Linked DNA regions of Aliamphritea hakodatensis. The protein of the gene in region 1 binds, or shares a complex with, the protein of each later gene. Links are inferred from orthologs where the notes say so. Each region holds a gene or a part of one and is shown on either strand. Other genes may lie near its edges.

Region 1 (7,701 bases):
AAGAAGAAGCGCGTCTGTCTCCTTCACAGCGTGACCTGGAACTGGAAGAAGTTATCGAGCCGCTTGAAAAGGCGATGGAACTGACGCCTATTCTGGCTGAACTGGGTTACGATGAGAAATACTCTTTCAATGGCCTGTTGCAGGTAACGGCGGATGGCGGTCCTTCGATCGGTGAATCTTCTAACGTCCGTGGCCTGTGGTACGGTGTTTCCGTATGGGTTAAAGACGGTCCGGGTACCGGTAAAGTTATCGCTGACTGGATGACTGATGGCCGTACTGAATTCGACCACAGCAGCATCGACGTTGCACGTGCGTACCCGTTCCAGTGTGAAGAGCAGTACATCCACGACCGTTGCTACGAGTCTGCATTCAAGATTTATAACCCACCTGTTCACAACCGTGAGCCTTACACCGCTGCCCGTGGTAAATTCCGCAGCCCGTTCTGGGAGCGTGAAAATGAGCTGGGCGGTTACTTCATGGAAATCGTTGGTTGGGAGCGTGCGCATGGTTACGCGAGCAACGAGCATCTGTTAGAAGAATACGGCGACCGTATTCCGGTACGTGAAGCTGAGTGGGATAGCCGTCACTTCTTCCGCGTATCTAACGCTGAGCATCTGAAGATGTCTGAAGATGTAGGCATGATTAACCTGTCTCACTTCGCGATCATCGATGTTACCGGTCCGGATGCTGAGAAGCTGATGGAATACACCTGTGTCGCTAAAGTAGGTGGCGATACCCCGATTGGTAAGGGTGTATACACACACTTCCTGGATGCTGTAGGTGGCGTACGTGCCGACCTGACAGTATTGCGTCTGGGTGAGCAGCACTACCGTGTTATTGATGGTGGTGATGCTGGTCACCGTGACCTGGTATGGCTGAAGCGTATGGCTCAGGATATGGGCTTCAATGCTGAGGTGACTAACGAAACTCAGAACTACGGTTGTCTGGGTGTATGGGGCCCTAACGCCCGTACAGTTCTGGAAAAAGTAGTTGATGATCCTGCGTCTATCAGCACTGAAAACTACCCGTTCGCAGCAGTTAAAGACATCAAGATCGGTGGCGTTGACTATACCTTCTTCCGTATTTCTTACGTAGGTGAGCAGGGCTGGGAGATCCACTTCAAGATGGAAGATGGTCTGGCGCTGTGGGATGCGGTATACGCGCAGGGTGTAACCCCTGTCGGTATCGAGACTTACGCGAACAGCCGTCGTCTTGAGAAGAGTCTGCGTCTGCAGAACGCTGATATCCTGACTGAATACAACCTGCTGGAAGTTGACTTGGCCCGTCCTAAGGTTAAGGCTGCGGAATTCTTCGGTAAGGATGCACTGCTGGCTCAGCGTGAGCGTGAGCATCAGCCGGCGTACCTGTGTACACTGACAATGAACGACAACATCGATTCTGCCGGTGTTGCCCGTTATCCGGTCGGTAACTGCCCGATTCTGGATCCTGCGACAGGTGAGGCGCTGATCGACTCTGAAGGTCGTCGCTCTTACACTACCAGTATTGTGTATGGTCCAAGCATTGGTAAGAACATTGCGCTGGGTTACCTGCCATACGAGTATTGCGAAAAAGGCCGTGAGCTGGAAATCGAATACTTCGGTGATAACTATAAGGTAACTGTTGAAGCTGTAGGTTACGGTGCACTGTACGATCCGGAGAACGGCAAGCCACGTTCTTAATCGTCAGCTGTACTAATCAAAAAGCCGGTATCTCAGGATACCGGCTTTTTTGTTTGTACTTTGGAGTGACAGCGCTGGAAATCGCGCTTACTTTCGGCAGTGATAACTATAAGGTAACTGTTGAAGCTGTAGGTTACGGTGCTCTGTACGATCCGGAGAACGGCAAGCCACGTTCTTAATTGTCAGTTTGACTGAAAAAGCCGGTATCTTTGGATGCCGGCTTTTTTATTTGTGCATTGCATTGGGGAAGAGAGCTGGAAATCGCGCTTACTTTCGGCAGTGATAACTATAAGGTAACTGTTGAAGCTGTAGGCTACGGTGCGCTGTACGATCCGGAGAACGGCAAGCCGCGTTCTTAATTGTCAGTTTGACTGAAAAAAGCCGGTATCTTTGGATGCCGGCTTTTTTGTTGATGGCTGGTGGTGCTAAGCCGGATTACTTTCCACCGGCAAGGTCGATGAAGCTTCCTGTGGTGTAGGAGGCTTTATCAGAGAGCAGCCAGGCGATGGCCTCTGCTACCTCTTCCGGTTGTCCGCCCCGTTGCATGGGTATTGCCGGTTTTAAGCGTTCAATGCGTGCGGGTTCGCCGCCGTCGCGGTGCATATCGGTATAAATAAAACCGGGCCGCACACCGTTCACCCGGATGCCTTCTGCGGCCAGTTCGGTTGCCAGTCCTGTGGTCAGAGTATCAATCGCGCCCTTGGAGGCGGCGTAGTCGATGTATTCGCCGGGGGAGCCCGTGCGGGCGGCAACAGAGGATACATTCACGATGGCGCCGCCTTTTCCGCCGTGAGCAGCAGACATGCGTGCAATGGCTTCCCTGCAGCACAGGAAGTAGCTGGTGACATTGGTTGTGAGGATTTCATTAATGCGGGCGGCGTTCATATCCTGCAGGCGCATTTGCGGTTTGAGGATGCCGGCATTGTTGACCAGATGAGTCAGAGGCCCAAAGGTATCGTCAATGGTGCGGAACATCTCAGTCACCTGCTGCTCCTGGCTGACATCGGCCTGCAGCAGCAAAGTGTTACAGCCCTGCTGACGCAGCTCTGTACTGAGCTGTTCGGCGCACTGGGTTTGCCGGAGGTAATTCAGACAAACATTGTAGTTCTGGCTGGCCAGCAGGCGGGCAGTTGCCGCGCCAATGCCGCGGCTCGCCCCAGTGATCAAAACTGTTTTTTCTGACATGGGGCGCTCCTTTGTATCGGTGAAATCAGCGCAGACTGATGATTTCCCAGTGGTTGGCTTCGGCGGTTGCAGTCAGGGTTTCATCAGCATCAACAGCCACCGGGTGATCAACCAGCTTCAGTAATGGCAGGTCGTTATTTGAGTCGCTGTAAAAATAGCTGCCTTCCAGCGTGTGAGGGTTATCTTTCAGCCAGCTGTTCAGGCGGGTAACTTTACCGGCCTGGAAGCAGGGGGTGCCAGCTACCTTGCCCGTATAGCGGCCGTCGATCATTTCCGGATCGGTGGCAATGATTTCGTCCACACCCAGCTCTGCAGCGATAGGGCCTGTGACGAAACGGTTGGTAGCAGTAATGATCAGCGTGTAATCGCCCTGATCCTTATGTTTCTGAAGCAGGGCAGCCGCTTTAGGTAGCATCATGGTGGCGACTTTTTCAGTCATGAACTGCTGATGCAGGCTTTGCAGCTGTTCAGGTTCCAGTGCTGCCAGAGGCTTCAGCGCAAATTCCAGAAACTCTTCAATATCCAGCGTGCCGGCGACGTACTGATCAAAGAAATAGTCGTTAGCCTGACGGTAGGCGTCTGTATCAACGATACCTTTTTCGCACAGGAATTCCCCCCATGCGTGATCGCTGTCGCCGTTTAACAGGGTGTTATCAAGATCAAAAATTGCCAGTGCCACGCTACTGTTCTCCTGAAATGCGGCAGGCATTACGGAACCTGCCGTCTGAAATTGCTTCTAAAGGCGCTAGCATAGTGACTTGGCACGATCCTCGCAAATGATCCTTGCTGCTGGCGGCTTTGCGGTTTGCGCCAGCGCGCGGAATTATGGAACAATAGGGCAAAAGATTTATAAGGAATTACCGTGATTGATTCAGACGGGTTCAGACCGAATGTCGGTATCATTCTGGCAAACTCGATGGGTCAGGTACTTTGGGCAAGACGAATTGGACAAGATGCATGGCAGTTCCCCCAGGGGGGGATTGATCGCTCAGAAACACCTGAGCAGGCGATGTACCGGGAACTCAAAGAAGAGATCGGGTTGTCGCCGGAAGATGTTGAAATTGTTGCGGTGACCCGTGGTTGGCTAAGGTACAGACTACCCAAGAGAATGATTCGGCACCACTCACATCCGGTGTGTGTCGGCCAGAAACAAAAATGGTTTTTACTGCGGATGCTGAGTGAAGACAGCGCTGTCAGTATCAATGAAACAGCGACGCCTGAATTTGATGGCTGGCGCTGGGTTAGCTACTGGTATCCGCTGGGACAGGTAGTGGCCTTTAAGCGTGATGTCTATCGTAAGGCAATGCGCGAACTGTCTCCTAAGCTGACCCGGTTAGTACTGGACGGTTGGCTGTAACTTATCAGCAGAGGATATACATGAAAGGGTGTGGTGCCGGTCGTCCGGTGTCATGCTGGCCGGGCCGGTCTCTGATAATGTCCGGCCTGAGCGGTATTGAATAATAACAACGCCTGGGAGAGCGAAAGCATGCTAGAAGCACTGCGGAAAATAGTACAAGAAGTTAACTCGGCACCGGATCTTGAGTCTGTTTTACGGGTTATCGTTCGACGCGTACAGCGTGCAGTGCGTACTGATGTTTGCTCTATCTATCTGCTTGATCCGGCCACTCAGCGTTTCATTCTGAAGGCGACCCAGGGGCTCAATAAGAAGTCTGTGGGGCAGGCCAGTCTTTCCCGTTCTGAGGGCATTGTCGGGTTAGTCGGTGAGCGGGCTGAACCCATTAACCTCGAAGATGCGTCCAAACACCGGGCTTACAGCTATATTCAGGAAACCGGTGAAGAGAAGTTTCACGCCTTTCTGGGGGTGCCGATTATCCATCACCGTGAGCTGCTGGGGGTATTAGTGGTTCAGCAGGAAGCTATCCGTCGCTTTGATGAGACTGAAGAAGCTTTCATGGTGACTATGTCCGCTCAGCTGGCCGGTGTGATTGCTCATGCCGAAGCGACCGGCTCCATCGGTAAGCTGAATGACGTAAAGAATAAAGGCAAAACTGACCGTAAGTTTGAAGGTGTGTCCGGCTGTGTAGGTGTGGCCATTGGTCAGGCTGTTGTGATGACACCGCTGGCGGACCTGAGCGGTGTGCCGGACCGGCAGGCCAAAGATATTGAGCTGGAAAAAGAAAAGTTCCAGGGGGCGCTGGCGTCAGTCCGCAAAGATATCAAGAAGGTTGCCCGCAGCTTATCCAAACGGTTGCGTTCAGAGGAGCGGGAGCTGTTTGATGTCTACCTGCGGATGCTCGATGACAATGCGCTGGCTGGCGAAGTGGTTACGCAGATTGAAAACGGTAACTGGGCGCAGGGTGCATTACGTAAAGTGGTTGAGGAGCATGTCCGTCAGTTTTCTTTGATGGAAGATCCTTACCTGCGTGAACGGGCCAGTGATATCCGGGATCTTGGTCGCCGGATTCTGACCTGGTTGCAGTCTTCCGCTCCCTCTCTGGCGGAAATTGATTTTCCGGAAAACGCTATTCTGGTCGCCGATGAGCTGACACCTGCCATGTTGGGAGAAGTGCCGACTGATAAGCTGGTGGGCTTATTGTCGGTAAACGGTTCCGGTAATTCCCATGCGGCCATTCTGGCCCGCTCAATGGGCATTCCGACAGTGATGGGGGCGGTGGATCTGCCTTATACCCGTATTGAAGGTATGCAGATCATTCTGGATGGCTTCTCCGGGCGGGTATTTGTTAATCCGTCGGATGATCTGTTGAAGTGCTACCAGGACATTATTGACGAAGAACGTCAGGTTAATGCGGATCTGGAAGGCCTCAAGGAGTTACCGGCAGAAACCAAAGACGGTTACCGGATGCCCTTGTGGGTGAATACCGGTCTGGTGACGGATGTTGCCCGCTCCCTTGACCGGGGGGCAGAAGGTATCGGCCTGTACCGGACAGAAATTCCGTTCATGATCCGTGACTTTTTCCCCAGTGAGCAGGATCAGACCGAGACTTACCGGCGTCAGCTGGAGGCCTTTGCGCCCCGGCCGGTGACAATGCGGACACTGGATGTAGGTGGGGATAAGCCCCTGCCGTACTTCCCGATAGAAGAAGAGAACCCGTTTCTGGGTTGGCGGGGGATCCGTATTACGCTGGATCATCCGGAAATTTTTCTGGTACAGATCCGGGCTATGCTGAGGGCTGCTGAGGGGCTGGATAACCTGCGTATTATGTTGCCGATGGTAACCAGTGTTCATGAGGTGGATGAGGCGAAGTCCCTGATCAGCCAGGCCGTTAACGAGCTGCGTGAAGAAGGGGTTACGGTGGCTCAACCACAGATTGGCGTGATGGTCGAGGTGCCTGCAGCGGTGTATCAGGTGCGGCGTTTTGCCCGGCGGGTAGATTTTATTTCAGTGGGGTCTAATGATTTAACCCAGTACCTGTTGGCGGTCGACCGGAATAACCCACGGGTGGCTAACCTGTATATGTCTTATCACCCGGCGGTATTGCGGGCGTTACAGTTTATCGTTCAGGAAGCGCACAAAGAAGACGTAGCGGTCAGTATTTGTGGTGAAATGGCTGCTGACCCTGGCGGAGCCGTGCTGCTGATGGCCATGGGGTACGATGTGCTGTCGATGAATGCGACGAATCTCCCACGGGTAAAATATACCATCCGGCATGTGACGATCGAGCAGGCCAGCGGCTTGTTATCCACCATTCTGTCGATGGATGATGCCGATAAAATTCACCTGCTGATTCGCGATACTCTGAAAAAGTGGGGGCTGGGGCAGTTTACCCGGCCGACGATTCCCGACTGATATGTATCTTCGATACCCTGTTCTCAGGGTATCGGAGCTTTTCCGGTGCTGTCTGTTACCGGTTCTGCTGTATTTTTCAAACTGCCGAAAGGCGGAATCACCAATTCAAACTCAATCTGCTCAATTGCGCCTGTGGCATCGTAATTCTGTTCGATAATACGGGTTCTGCCCTGATAGTCCTGCAGGATGACTGTGGTGGCCCGGGTGCCGTAATGCTCAAGTTTTATAAAGCTGCTGGACAGTGCTCTTTCGATTTCTATTCCCACGTGGGTGTCGGGTAGCCGTTTGTCAGGGTAGCGTTGCGGATCGGCCATCATCCGGATCAGTGTCTGCGGGTCGGGGGCGGGCGTCTGAACGATCTCAGCCAGACGCTGTTTCTGGTGGCGGGTTTTAGGCCAGTCTGTATCCAACTGAGCATTACTGATGCCAAAAATTCCGGGGGAGAGTTGCTGGCATTTGTTCGTCACGTTTGAGGCATAGAATAGACCGGACGAATCCGCTACCATAAGGTTAAAACCATCGTATGGAACGGTTGTTTGAATCACATCTGAGGCATAACGGTGCGCGCTTACGGAAGAGCTCAGAAATCCTGTCGTAAGTAAGCCACGGGACGGGTTCGAAGATGCGGTGTGTAAACCATTGCGGTGGTTTGTAATGGCGCTGAAATGGCCGTTTCTGGCAATACCCAGCCAGGTGCCGCTATGCAGTGAGTCCCGGCCGGCAATGATGCCAGCCGGAGAACCCCAGAGATGAAGTGACTGTGTGGGTCTTGCGTATTGCTCGTCACGATTGGCAACCAGTATCAGGTTGTATGTCGGGTGTTGCCGGTAGGCGAAAACAATCAGGCACATTTGGTATCTCTCTGCAGGGTTCAGTCAACCTTATCGGGAAAAAAGTGATGTTACTACTGTTCTTGGGATACCTGGTGCTGGGGGCGTTCGCCGGTATACTGGCGGGCTTGTTTGGTGTCGGTGGCGGGCTGGTGATCGTACCGGTGCTGGTGGTGACATTTCAGCTGCAGGGGATGGCACCGGAAGTGCTCACGCATGTTGCGGTAGCAACATCGCT
Region 2 (4,344 bases), 4.2 Mb from region 1 along the record:
CCGGTGTGGCCAAGCGTGAGTCTGAAATGCGCCGTGCACTGGAAGTCGGTATTCACTGTTTTAATATCGAATCGGAAGCTGAGCTGGACCGTCTGAACAGCGTTGCTGAGCAGATGGGGAAGGTTGCACCGATTTCCCTGCGGGTTAATCCGGATGTGGATGCGGGCACGCACCCGTACATTTCTACCGGCCTGAAAGATAATAAGTTTGGTGTTGCCATTGAAGATGCGGCCCGTATCTATGCCTACGCCAACAGCCTGAGCCACCTGAACATTCAGGGGCTGGACTGCCATATCGGCTCGCAGCTGACAGAAACTGCGCCCTTTATTGATGCGCTTGACCGTCTGCTGGTACTGATAGATGCGCTGGCGGAGCAGGGGATTACGATTTCGCACCTTGATCTGGGCGGCGGTCTGGGGGTGTGTTATACCGATGAAGTGCCGCCGACACCGCAGTCATATATCTCAGAAGTACTGGATAAGCTGGGTGACCGCCCGCTGAAGCTGATTTTTGAACCGGGACGTTCTATTGCGGCGAATGCCGGTATTCTGGTGACTAAGGTTGAGTTTCTGAAGTGTGCCGAGCATAAGAACTTTGCGATCATAGATGCGGCGATGAACGATATGATCCGTCCGTCGCTCTACAGTGCTTATATGGATATCATTCCTGCACAGGTCCGTGAAGAAGGTGAAAGCCGCGTATACGATCTGGTGGGGCCTGTCTGTGAAACCGGAGACTTCCTGGGCAAAGACAGGGACCTGAATATTCAGCCAGGTGATTTACTGGCGGTTTGTTCTGCAGGTGCATATGGTTTTACTATGAGCTCTAATTACAACAGCCGGAACCGTGCCGCAGAAGTCATGGTGGATGATAACCGCAGCCATGTAATCCGTCAGCGTGAAACCCTGGCCGATCAGTTACGGGGCGAGCAGTTACTGCCATAAAGGCCGTTTGCTACCGGTTTGCTGTTGCCCGGCTGACCCCGGGCAGTTACACCAAGTAAGAGAACACTATGTTAGTCCGATTTACAAAAATGCACGGCCTGGGAAATGATTTTCTGGTGCTGGATATGGTAACCCAGAAGATCAGGCTGAATTCTGCGCTGGTAGCAAAGCTGGCTGACCGTAATTTCGGCGTGGGCTTTGATCAGTTACTGATTGTTGAGCCGCCGACGAATCCTGATATGGACTTCCGTTACCGCATTTATAATGCCGATGGCAGTGAAGTGGAACATTGCGGCAATGGTGCCCGCTGTTTCGCCAAGTTCGTACGGGATAAGCGCTTAACGGCTAAAGACCGGATTGCAGTTGAAACCCAGAAAGGTGAAATCTATCTGACGGTGACTGACAGTCAGGACGTTGAAGTGGATATGGGCGCCCCTGTGCTGGTTCCCGGAGAAGTCCCTTTTCAGTCTGCTGAGCAGTCGGCTGTTTATCCGATAGAAGCGGCCGGCTCGGTTCATGAGATCAGTGCGGTATCTATGGGCAATCCTCACGGTGTGCTGGTGGTCGATTCAGTCGATACCGCACCGGTTGAAACGCTGGGGCCGGTGCTGGAAGCACATGCCCATTTTCCGGCGAAAGCCAATATCGGTTTTATGGAAGTGGTTGCCCGTGATGAAGTGCGCTTAAGGGTGTTTGAACGGGGCGCAGGAGAAACTCTGGCTTGCGGAACCGGTGCCTGTGCCGCGGTGGTGGCCGGGCAGTTACGTGGCCTGCTGGACGAAACAGTTACGGTGCACCTGCCGGGTGGCAGCCTGAGTATTTCCTGGCAGGGTAATAATTCATCGGTAATGATGACCGGACCGGCAACAACGGTATTTGAAGGGCAGATTTATTTATGACAGCTGATGCAGTCGACGTTCAGAGCGAAGTATCTGAACAGCAGGTTATTGATTACCTGAAGCAGCATCCGGATTTTTTTACCGGAAATGAACAACTGCTGGAGAAACTGTACGTGCCCCATCAGCGGGGCAACACCGTTTCTCTGGTTGAGCGGCAGACATCTCTGTTACGGGAAAAAAACCGTGAGCTGTATGATTATCTGAGTGATCTGGTGGGGGTCGCCCGGGAAAATGAAATCCAGTTTAAGAAAACCAAAAAGATGGTGGTTTCTTTACTGGAAGCAGAAACCCTGGATGACGTGGCAGTGGCGGTCGAAGAATGCCTGTGTGAAGAATTTCACAGTGATACCACCGCGTTACTGCTGTTCGGCCCTGCCCGGGACGATGTGAATAACCTGCGGATTATGCCCCGTGAAGATGCTGCCGTGATTGATGGGCTGGCAAACAGCTCTCAGACCAGCTGCGGCAACCTGACCGAACTGCAGAATGAACTGCTGTTTAAAGAGCATGCCTTTAAAGTGAAGTCCGCTGCCGCGGTACCGCTGGTGAAGGGTGAAACCATTGGCCTGCTGGCGATTGGCAGCTATGACAGCGAATACTTCCAGAGTAATCAGGGAACCCTGTTTCTGGATTACATTGGTCAGGTGCTGAGCCGGGTTGTTTCCCATATATTACGCCGGACCGGGGACTAAGCTTGACGGCTGAGTTGCCGGATCAGGCGCGGTCAGGTTTTTTTGCCTATCTGAGCGCCGAGCGGCAGCTGTCTCCTCACACGCTGGATAACTACCGGCGTGACCTTCAAAGGCTGTGGGAATACCTGCAGTCGCAACAGGTTTTCAGCCTGAATGAATCCCCGTGGCATAAGGTTTTACCCCTGCACATCCGTGGTTTTGTCGCTGCGGTGCATCATCAGGGGCTGGGAGGGAAAAGCATTCAGCGTGCCCTGTCGGCGATCCGAACCTTTTATAAATATCTGCACCGTGAAGGGTTAGCCAAGGCTGATCCTACAGCCGGAATCCGTGCCCCGAAAAGCCCGAAACGTTTACCTCAGGTGCTTGATCCGGACCAGTTGACCGGCTTACTTGATAAACCGTTAGGGAGAGATCCCCTCAGCCGGCGGGATCATGCGATGGTGGAGTTACTGTATTCATCCGGCATGCGGCTGGCTGAACTGGTGAGTCTGGATCTCTATGATCTTGATCTTCAGGATGCCAGTCTGCGGGTGACCGGTAAAGGACGCAAAGAGCGTTTGCTGCCGGTTGGCCGTAAGGCGATGGATGCGCTGGAGCACTGGCTGGCATGCCGTGATAAGCTGGCCAGACCGGAAGAAATGGCGGTATTTGTCAGCCAGCGGGGTGGCCGGATCTCGACCCGCAGTGTGCAGTTGCGGCTGGCACGCTGGGGGGAGTATCAGGGCAGTGACAGCAGGGTCTATCCGCACCGTCTGCGGCACTCGTTTGCCAGTGATATGCTGGCGTCCAGCGGTGATCTGAGGGCGGTCCAGGAGTTACTGGGCCATGCGGATATCGCGACCACTCAGGTGTATACCCATTTGGATTTTCAGCATTTGCTGGATGTTTACGATCAGGCGCATCCCCGGGCAAAGCGCCAGTCTGCCCGTCAAAAACACAAACAGGACAGCAATGATTAAATGTATTACTTTCGACCTGGACGATACCCTCTGGGCGGTTGATCCGGTCATTACCCATGCCAATAACACGCTTTATGGCTGGCTGGATGAGCATGCCCCGGGGTTTACCCGGCAGCATGCCGTCAGTGACTTTCCTGCCCTGCGTGAGCAGGTGCTGGAAGCCTATCCTGAAACCGCCCACAGCGTAACGCTGATTCGTTTGCGGCAGCTTGAAATCGGCCTGCGTCAGGCCGGTTACAGTGAGGCGGAAATAGAAAAGCTTGTCCCTCCGGCGTTTGATATATTTCTGGCAGCCCGTAATGAAGTGACTTTCTTTCCGCATGTGACGGACATGCTCAGTGCGCTGAAAGAGCAGGAGTACCGGATAGGGGCTCTGAGTAACGGTAACGCAGAAGTGGGCCGGGCAGGGCTTGGCGAATGGTTTGATTTCGCGCTGAATGCGCACATGGTCGGCCATGAAAAGCCTCATCCTGCGATGTTTGAGCAGATGCTTGCCAGTGAACAGTTACAGCCTGCTGAAGTGATTCATATCGGAGATAACCCCGATCATGATGTGGCCGGTGCCCAGCAGTTGGGCATCCGGACTATTTGGGTGAATTTACAGCAACAGACTCATAAAACAGGTGAAACTGCTGATCAGGTGGTAACCTGTTTAAGTGAGGTGTTTGATGCGGTAGCCGCGATCCGTACCCGCGGGTAGGACACGCCGGTAGCCGGAAATAAAAGGGATACTTATGTCAGGCCAGTTACGTAACCAGATAAACATGACCTATGATTCGGCGGAAGACCGGATTCTGATCCGGGCGACCGATCAGGGCAGGGAATACCGTGCCTGGTGGACGCGCCGGTT

The links.
Region 2: the proteins of rppH (region 1) and dapF are in contact, whole or in part, in a solved structure (PDB 5YGU), measured with the Escherichia coli proteins. The link is inferred for Aliamphritea hakodatensis from one-to-one orthologs.

The regions. Positions count from the first base shown.
Region 1 is NZ_AP025281.1:4,790,046-4,797,746, reverse strand. What follows is about bases 2,761-5,473. They hold rppH (RNA pyrophosphohydrolase), read left to right. Parts: upstream 2,761-3,726; coding sequence 3,727-4,221; downstream 4,222-5,473. Other genes in these bases: ptsP (phosphoenolpyruvate--protein phosphotransferase), read left to right, coding at 4,351-5,473; PCI15_RS21750 (histidinol-phosphatase), read right to left, coding at 2,890-3,543; PCI15_RS21755 (SDR family oxidoreductase), read right to left, coding at 2,761-2,864. Also shown: PCI15_RS21760 (FAD-dependent oxidoreductase), read left to right, coding at 1-1,679; more of PCI15_RS21755, read right to left, coding at 2,115-2,760; more of ptsP, read left to right, coding at 5,474-6,633; PCI15_RS21735 (NRDE family protein), read right to left, coding at 6,657-7,484; PCI15_RS21730 (sulfite exporter TauE/SafE family protein), read left to right, coding at 7,532-7,701. UniProt on the Escherichia coli protein: Master regulator of 5'-end-dependent mRNA decay.
Region 2 is NZ_AP025281.1:542,976-547,319, forward strand. Bases 1-2,927 are described here. They hold dapF (diaminopimelate epimerase), read left to right. Parts: upstream 1-1,012; coding sequence 1,013-1,843; downstream 1,844-2,927. Other genes in these bases: lysA (diaminopimelate decarboxylase), read left to right, coding at 1-944; PCI15_RS02400 (DUF484 family protein), read left to right, coding at 1,840-2,535; xerC (tyrosine recombinase XerC), read left to right, coding at 2,538-2,927. Outside these bases: more of xerC, read left to right, coding at 2,928-3,494; PCI15_RS02410 (HAD family hydrolase), read left to right, coding at 3,487-4,194; PCI15_RS02415 (hypothetical protein), read left to right, coding at 4,229-4,344. UniProt on the Escherichia coli protein: Involved in the succinylase branch of the L-lysine biosynthesis and in the biosynthesis of the pentapeptide incorporated in the peptidoglycan moiety. Catalyzes the stereoinversion of LL-2,6-diaminopimelate (L,L-DAP) to meso-diaminopimelate (meso-DAP).